DNA from 2 places in the Lysinibacillus sp. NPDC097231 genome. Region 2 is predicted to be linked to the other one. Evidence: riboswitches for the same ligand, from Rfam matches in the RefSeq annotation. Region 2 holds a riboswitch; the other holds the start of a gene.
What was found. Region 2 has a riboswitch for lysine ahead of ACIQXF_RS06300 (aspartate kinase). Riboswitches for the same ligand answer to the same signal wherever they lie in the genome.
Positions count from the first base shown of each region.

Region 1: it holds a riboswitch for lysine, as region 2 does, so the genes downstream of both, ACIQXF_RS15815 (amino acid permease) here and ACIQXF_RS06300 (aspartate kinase) in region 2, are expected to answer to the same signal.

Region 1 is NZ_JBIWDH010000027.1:2,980-7,499, forward strand. Features, by position in the region: gene ACIQXF_RS15805 (nitric oxide synthase oxygenase) at 1-162, shown strand, start outside; gene ACIQXF_RS15810 (CynX/NimT family MFS transporter) at 201-1,409, opposite strand; lysine riboswitch at 1,586-1,762, shown strand; gene ACIQXF_RS15815 (amino acid permease) at 1,923-3,305, shown strand; gene ACIQXF_RS15820 (response regulator transcription factor) at 4,023-4,520, shown strand, end outside.
Region 2 is NZ_JBIWDH010000006.1:128,928-133,447, reverse strand. Features, by position in the region: gene uvrC (excinuclease ABC subunit UvrC) at 1-991, shown strand, start outside; gene ACIQXF_RS06305 (hypothetical protein) at 1,084-1,284, shown strand; lysine riboswitch at 1,628-1,806, shown strand; gene ACIQXF_RS06300 (aspartate kinase) at 1,950-3,176, shown strand; gene ACIQXF_RS06295 (methyl-accepting chemotaxis protein) at 3,357-4,520, shown strand, end outside.

The sequences.
Region 1 (4,520 bases), on a different contig from region 2:
AAGCTATTTGAAGAGGCTGAAGAAAAAGCAAATCGTGACTTGACAGGTAACTGGACGTGGTTAATTCCACCTCTTTCGCCAGCGACAACTCATATTTTTCATAAGCCATTTGTTAATGTTTACAATACACCGAATTATTTTTATCAGAAACCACCTTACTAATCGAAAAAAGGTAGCTCATGTTAACATGAGCTGCCTTTTTAATTCACATATTCATCTTTAGAAGCTCTCATTGAGCACAAGAACAGTATCATTACCACGACAACAAAGAGCCAGCCAGCGATGTTCCAGCCACCAAATAAGTCGTGCAAATATCCAAATAAGATTGGACCAATAGCGGCAAATAAATAACCTAATGATTGTGCAAAGCCTGACAAATCAGCCGCTTCAAAAGCAGTACGAGTACGTAGTGTAAAGAACATCATTGCTAAAGCAAATGAAGCCCCTCCTGCTAAGCCTAGAAGCACCATCCACAACACTGCGAGGCTTGTCCATTCCATAACTACCCCGATAAAGCCAACTAAATAAAATGATGTAAACATTAATACAAGAGGTCGTTGAGATGTCATTTTACTAGCAATAATAGGCACAACTAAAGCCATGGGAACCTGTGAAAACTGCATGATGGAAAACATCCAGCCTGCACGATCCGCAGGTAATCCTTGTGCGATATATATTTCAGGAATCCAAGCTGCGGTCGTATAGAATAATAATGATTGTAAGCCCATAGCGCCTGTTACTGCCCAAGTAACAGGTGATTTCCATAATGGTTTACGAGCTTTCATAGTCTTAACAGTTGGTTCAGGTTTATTAAATTTCAACTGTGGAATCCAAATTAAAATGGTTAACACTACTAGGACAAGCGCAATTGCCAATGCACCTTGCCAGCCAAGCGACGAATTGGCAATCGGGTAGCTAATACCAGCACCAAGTCCGGCTGTTAAATTCATCGACATTGTAAAAAATGCCATCAGTAAACCTACATGATAAGGGAATTTCAATTTAAGCAATCCTGGAATGAGCACGTTGCCAAATGAAATGGCTATTCCAATTAGCATAGTACCGAACACGAGTAAACTTGTCGTACCAAGAGAGCGAAGTACGATCCCCAATGCTAAAAGAATAGTAGATAAAAATAATGTTAATTCTAGCCCCAATTTACGTGCGACAATTGGTGCGAATGGCGAAATAACCGCAAAGGCTAGCAACGGGATAGTTGTTAGAAATCCCGCTAATACGTTGGATATACCTAAATCTTCACGGATAAAGGCAATAATAGGTCCAACAGCTGTTAATGGCATTCGTAATGTTGAGGCAATACATATAACGCCAATGACTAATAATAAGGTTGTACCTTTCCAGCTAATTTCCCTGCTAGGATTAGTAGTAGAATGTTCATGAGTAGTCAAAATAAATCCCCCCTGTAAGAACAATTATAATTGAACCACTATATCACTTTACCACATCATTAAAAATAGTAGAAAATTCATAAAATACGGAACATTACTCTGATTATTGAAATGTCATAGGTCGTATGATAAACTAGTACACATCATAAATTTAATATTTATATGCCTCATGTTTGTATTGAGGTAGAGGTCGCGATATTTAAGAGTATGCTAATGGAAATGACAAGCATTAGAGATATTAGTTGAAAGGAAATATCGCCGAAGTATGAGGGGACTTGAAACCCTCATGCTGGGGCTGTCTCCGAAAGGAACAGAACTGTCACGTTTGGATAACGTGTTGTGCTATCAATTTTTTTAGAACTGAGGATTAACTTAGCCATCACAGTGTTCATGTGATGGCATTTTTTTGCCTCTTAAATAGGAAGGAAGCTTATAGTGAGTGAAATAAAAGTAAATCAGCTCGGCCATAAGGCGCCTAAGCTGAAAAAAGAATTAAAAAGCCGTCATATTACAATGATTTCATTAGGCGGTACAATCGGTACAGGATTGTTTTTAGCCAGTGGTGGTGCCATTGCAAATGCTGGCCCTGGCGGTGCACTGCTCGCCTATGCATTAATCGGTATTATGGTGTACTTTTTAATGACGAGCTTAGGAGAAATGGCAGCCTATATGCCATCATCAGGCTCATTTAGTACGTATGCGACAAAATTTGTAGATCCAGCTTTAGGTTTTGCACTTGGCTGGAACTATTGGTATAACTGGGCAATCACAATTGCAGCAGAAATTGCAGCTGTCTCATTAATTATGAAATATTGGTTCCCAGATAGCTCATCAGCACTTTGGACAGTTTTATTTATTGCCGTTGTTTTAACGTTCAACCTATTATCAGTAAAAAGCTATGGTGAAAGTGAATATTGGTTTGCAATGATAAAGGTTGTAACTGTAATCATTTTTATTATCATTAGTTTCTTAATGATTTTTGGCATTTTAGGTGGAAACGCTCCAGTAGGTTTTACGAATTTCTTTATTAGTGACGGACCATTCCACGGTGGCTTCCTTGCTACTTTCGGAATTTTCCTGGCAGCCGGCTTCTCGTTCCAAGGGACAGAACTGCTTGGAATAACAGCAGGTGAAACTGATGAGCCTGGTAAAAATATCCCGAAGGCTGTTAAATCAGTTTTCTGGCGAATTCTTTTATTCTATATTTTGGCGATTGGTGCAATTGGGATGCTAATTCCATTTACAGACGAACGTTTATTATCAGAAGATATTGCTGTATCACCATTTACACTGGTATTTGATAATTTAGGAATTGCCTTTGCTGCTTCATTAATGAATGCTATTATTTTAACGGCTATGCTGTCAGCAGGGAATTCTGGGCTCTATGCGTCTTCACGTATGCTTTGGCAATTAGCCGTGGATGGACATGCGCCAAAGATTTTCATGAAATTAAGTCGTCGAGGTATTCCAATCTATGCTCTAACGGCAACATTAGCTGTAGGCTGCCTAGCATTTTTAGCTTCATTCTTTGGTGACGGTGTGGTCTATATATGGCTCCTAAATGCCTCTGGGATGTCTGGATTTATTGCTTGGCTTGGTATCGCATTTAGTCACTATCGTTTCCGTCGAGCTTTCGAAGCGCAAGGCTTGGATCCAAAATTGCTACCGTATAAAGCAAAGCTATACCCATTCGGTCCGCTATTTGCCTTTACAGTTTGTATGATTGTTGTTATTGGACAAAACTACAATGCCTTTATGGGTGATAAAATAGATTGGTATGGAGTCCTTGTCTCATATATCGGGATTCCGCTGTTCTTACTATTATGGCTTGGCTATAAAATCAAGCATAAAACAAAAATGCTTCCTTTAGAGCAATGTGATTTAAAAGTAGAATAATAAGTAAAAAAGCTGTCCTGAGAGCCAAAAAAAGGCTACAGGGCAGTTTTTTTTGATTTATTATGAAGTCGTGGTTATGCACCGAAACCCCTTACACCCATAACTGTTATTATTAGTCCATAGCTTACACCGATAAGTAAAATGACGGATAGACCCAAATATTTAGAAACGCCTTTTTCTTTTGATTTAATCCCCAATATACCTAAATAGATACTTATTATCCAGAGTAGAGCACCTAAATAAAAGTAAATTCCAAGAATGCCGTTTTTGCTTAACGAACATACGTAAAATAATAAAAGCCCGATAATACTAAGAGTAATAGAAAATAATCCGTAATTTTTGGAAGTCATTTTATCGGTCCTTTCTAAAAAATTGATTTACTAATAAGAATATACTGGTTAATTCTAGAGTTTACAAATTTGTACAGAAGTGTACTCAGGACCACTAAGGGAATATTAAAAAGGTGCTTTAGTTTTCTAATGGTTCTCTTCTTTGGGTATATAACCTTAATATGGTAAGCTGTTATAAAAATGAGTTATCACAAAATTTTTAAGATGCCATTTGTTAAAATGTATACCGTGTATATAAGTTGATCGAAAGTGAAGCGACAGCCAAAACGCGCAGCCGGAACGGAAATCAACTCCTAGTTGTGGTGATGATCCATAGAAATGACGAGATCTATATAAACGGCTTTATGTTGGGAAGAGGTGCATGAAAGTGCAAAAGCATATTTTACTCGTAGAAGATGACGAAGCCATTCGTGAAATGGTAGAAAACTATTTAACGATGGAGGGGTTCCTTGTTACCTCCGCAGTTAATGGAGAAGAAGCATTACAAAATTGTTTAAATAATTCCTATGATTTAGTGATCTTAGATATTATGATACCAAAACTGAATGGATTAGAAGTTTTAAAAATAGTACGGGAACAGGCATCACTGCCAATCATCATTATGTCTGCGAAGGATAGTGATGTGGATAAAGCGTTAGGGTTAGGATTAGGGGCAGATGATTATATTGCCAAGCCGTTTTCCATGTTAGAATTTTCAGCACGGGTAAAAGCTGCCATAAGAAGAGCTACAAAATACTCCAATCAAGTAGATAACAAGAAAGATGTATTAGTGATAGATAGCTTAACGATTGACATTGTGAATTTTTCAGTTGAAAAGAACGGACAAAAGGTGAAGCTCACTTCAAAGGAATTCGCCCTTTTAAAG
Region 2 (4,520 bases):
AGGAAAGCTCATTGAGCGAGATGTCTCGATTTTCCCAATTTATCAAGATGCAGAAGAGGAATTCTTAACATTTGTTGGACGATTTTATGACAAGCTAGAGCACATTAAGCCAAAGGAAATTTTTATTCCACAGTCCATTGATGCGGCAATTTTAACAGAACTACTAGATGTGAAGGTGCTGACACCAAAGCGTGGACAAAAAAAGGAGCTTGTTGATTTAGCAACTAAAAATGCTGAAATTGCAGTAGCGGCTAAGTTCCAGCTTATTGAACGTCAGGAAGAACGAACAATAGGAGCTTGTGAGGCGCTTGGTGAAGCTATGAGTATTTCTACACCTTTACGAATCGAAGCTTTCGATAATAGTCATATGCATGGGACAGATGCTGTATCAGCGATGGTTGTATTTGTCGATGGGAAACCTGCAAAGAAGGAGTATCGAAAGTACAAAACACGCACAGCTGCTAAGCATGACGATTACGGGGCAATGCAGGAAGTAATACGTCGTCGTTACACGCGTGTATTAAAAGAAGGATTACCATTGCCAGATTTAGTGCTAATAGATGGCGGGAAGGGGCAAATGGAAGTCGCGCGAGAAGTATTAGAAGATGAGCTCGGCCTAGTCATTCCGATTGCCGGATTAGCAAAAGATGAAAAGCATAATACGTCACAGCTATTATTTGGTGATCCGCCTCAAGTCATTGCCTTAAAGCGTACAAGTGATGGATTTTATTTATTGCAACGAATTCAGGACGAGGTACACCGCTTTGCGATTACCTTCTTACGTCAACAGCACGAAAAGCATGCCATTCAATCTGTACTTGATCATATCGAGGGTATTGGTCCAAAGCGAAAACAGCAATTACTTAAGCATTTTGGCTCTGTCAAAAAAATTCGTGAGGCAAGTGAGCTGGCATTGCAGGAGGCTGGAATGCCTGCAAATCTAGCTAGCAATATATATACCTATTTTCATTCAGCAGATAGTTTTTTGTAGCGAAAGCAAAGCGTCAGCTACAGAAGACTCCCGCCTCTAAATGTGGTGAGAAAAAGTAGATAGATTTCCTTTTCCAAATACCTACTGAAATAGTGGAACTCAGTCTAAGAACGGAACGCCACGTCCTGTGGCAATTTATCTGTGCGAAAGCGAAGCGACAGCAACACGGTTTTATCTGTGCGAAAGCGAAGCGACAGCAACATGGTTTTATCTGTGCGAAAGAGAAGCGACAGCAACATGGTTTTATCTGTGCGAAAGCGAAGCGACAGCAACAACAACACACGACTGAGTGACCAACATCACGTTGGCCCAATGCCTCCGGCGGATGTCACGGATTTTCAAAGGAGGCCTGCACGAGGGCCGACACGATGTCGGTCATTTCGGTAATGCCACAGGACGTGGCGTTTTTACCGATGTAGGTCAGTTAACCGTTGTCACAGGAAGTGACGGTTTTAGGTTAACTTCCTACAAATGGCACAATTCAAAATTCGGACGCAATTTTGCTAAGGCGAAATTGATTTTATACAAGAGACATTGTCAAAGGATTAGACATGTGCTAAGGTTGTATATAACATTGATTACCAATATAACAATGTTATATTCGGCTATGGCTAAACTAAATATATTCACTATTTAAGTGATGATAGAGGCGCAAGGTTCAACAGTAGTACATTGGAGGACGAACAAGTCCAGTGAAAATGTATGAAAGGGGAGCTTGCCGAAGTGGAGCATCGTTGTTTCCGATGCTGTACTGGTTTTGCATTTAAGAGATGTAAGACTGTCGAATCTAAACGTTTCGGAGAGCTATCACACATGCGCAAATTACTTTTATTGTACATGTCTAGGCAGCTTTCACGTTATGTGAGAGTTGCCTTTTTGCTTTTCTTGAGACAAATATTTTTTCACAACAATTAACCTTTATGAGAAATGCTTTGACTAAAGAAGGAGAATGAGAAGGATGGAGAGAATTGTCATAAAATTTGGTAGTGCTACATTAGCATCAACAGAGCAAATTCATGAGATTGCGAAAAAGGCGATTGTAGAAAAGGACAGAGGTTTTGATGTTGTGGTTGTAACTGCAGCAATGGGAAGCACGGCTAAAGAAATAGTAAAGATGGCGCGGCAATTATCAGATGATGTGTCAAAGCGTGAACTTGATGTACTACTTTCAACGGGTTCACAGCTTTCAAGTGCGCTAGTTGCAATTGCTCTTCAGGAAGAAGGATATGATGCAGTGTCATTAACAGGATGGCAAGCAGGTATTCAAACAGAAGATATGCATGTCAATGCACGTATTGATGATATTGATGTTAGTCGAATAGAAGAGCATTTTGCACAGGGACAAATTGTAATCGTTGCTGGGGAACAGGGCATCAATTATTCACGGAATATTACGACGCTTGGTAAAGGTGGAGCAGAAACAACGGCTGTAGCCATCGCAGCAGCATTGAAGGCGGAGCGAGTAGATATTTACACAAATGTGGATGGAGTCTATACGGCTGATCCAAATCAAGTTACCAGGGCACAAAAGCTAAAAGAAATTTCCTATGATGAGATGCTAGAGCTATCCAATTTAGGCTCAAAAATTTTACACCCACGAGCAGTAGAGCTAGCAAAGAAGTTTCAAATCCCAGTTATTATTCGTTCGAGTGAAATAGATACGGTAGGTACTTTATTGAAGGAGGAAGTAGAAATGGAGAAAAATTTAATAGTACGTGGTGTTGCCTTTGAGTCAGATGTTATTCGCCTAACAGTTGGCTATGATGCTTATTCCGATGCTTCGTTAGCAGATATATTCACAATACTTGCAGAAAATCGGATAAACGTAGATATAATCGTACAAGCAATAATTGATGGCTTGAAACCGACAGTATCGTTTACCATTTTGAAAGAGGAATTTGCAGAAGCATTACGTGTTCTTGAAGACAGTAAAGTATCACTAGGGTTTAGTTTTGCTGATTTTGAAATCGGCTTAGCAAAAGTCTCTATTATTGGCTCAGGGATGGCGTCTAATCCAGGTGTCGCTGCTCGAATGTTTGATCGATTACGTCGTGAAGGTATTCCAGTAAAAATGGTCAGCACATCTGAAATAAAAGTGTCTGTCGTTGTACCTCAGGACGAAATGATTCGTGCAGCAAATGCATTACACGATGAATTTAATTTAGAACAAGCGCTTTACATTTAACTTCTTTCAGCTTTTGGTAGAGAAAGCGAAGCGACAGGTACAGAAATTGATTCATGAATAGGATGTGTCAGTAAATGGCATATCCTATTTTTGTTTACATCTTTTTAATACTTTATCCAATTTTATTGTTATATAATAAAATGTATGACATGTTTTACCAAGGAAAAGGTGGGAATTTGTATGGCGTTATTCGGTTTATTTCAAAAGCCAATAGATGAAAGCGTTGAGACACACAACGCTTTAGAAATACAAATATTAAAAAAGAGAGTTCTTGAATTGGAACTTGAGCAGGAAACCATTGATGTGAAAAATGCGATATTAGACTTCGTACTAGCACATATGGAGTTGATTAATTGTCAAACGACTTTAAAGGTTCAAAGTGTCTCGGCGAGAGTAGGGGATATTTCAGCAATGAGTGAAGAAATGTCGTCAAATACAGAAGAGATTCTTGCGGTCGAGCAAAATGTTAATGCAAATATTCAGGAAATAAAACAGCATTCGATATTACTTGTTGAAGAAATGGAAACATCCATCACAAAAGGAGAAATGGTTCAGGAGTTGTTAGCCGTAGGAGCTCATTCAACAAAACAGTTAAATGATGAAATGACTAAAATGAATGATATTGGTAAAAGTGTAACTGGGATTGCCGATCAAACACAACTACTAGCCTTAAATGCCTCAATTGAAGCAGCACGTGCTGGTGAGCATGGAAAGGGTTTTAATGTTGTTACGATGGAAGTAGGGAAGTTAGCCAACAGCTCGAAAAATTCATTGCAAGAAATGACGAACATTCGATCATTCATAGATAAGAAGGTGCAAAATACTATAACAAATATCGAACAAGTCGAACATTACTTCACTGACTTTTTAAATATAATGAAGGACAATATTGCTAATCTAACCGTAACAAGTAAAAATATTGAAGAAGCAGCGCACGGAATTCATCAAATAACTGCTGCATCAGAAGAAAATGTTATAGCTATAGATCGTTTAGCAGTAACAACGACGGAATTATCACACACAAGTGACTTCTCGGATATTATACAGAACCAAGTATCTGAAATGTTAAAGGCTATTGTACCGACAATTCGAAAGCCCTTAGAGCAAACAGTAGTTAGCCAATTGGCAGCTAGATTAATGGATCATGCTAGTTTTTTACGATATGCTATTCAAAAGGCTGGACATAAAGAAACTTTAAAAACGCATCATCAATGTGCGTTCGGGAAATGGTATTATGGGAATTTTGAGCAATATCAGAATTTACCAGAGTATCTTCATATAGAAAAACCTCATGAATTAGTACATACGGCAGCGCAAAAACTAGTGAATGAACTGTCAATTATT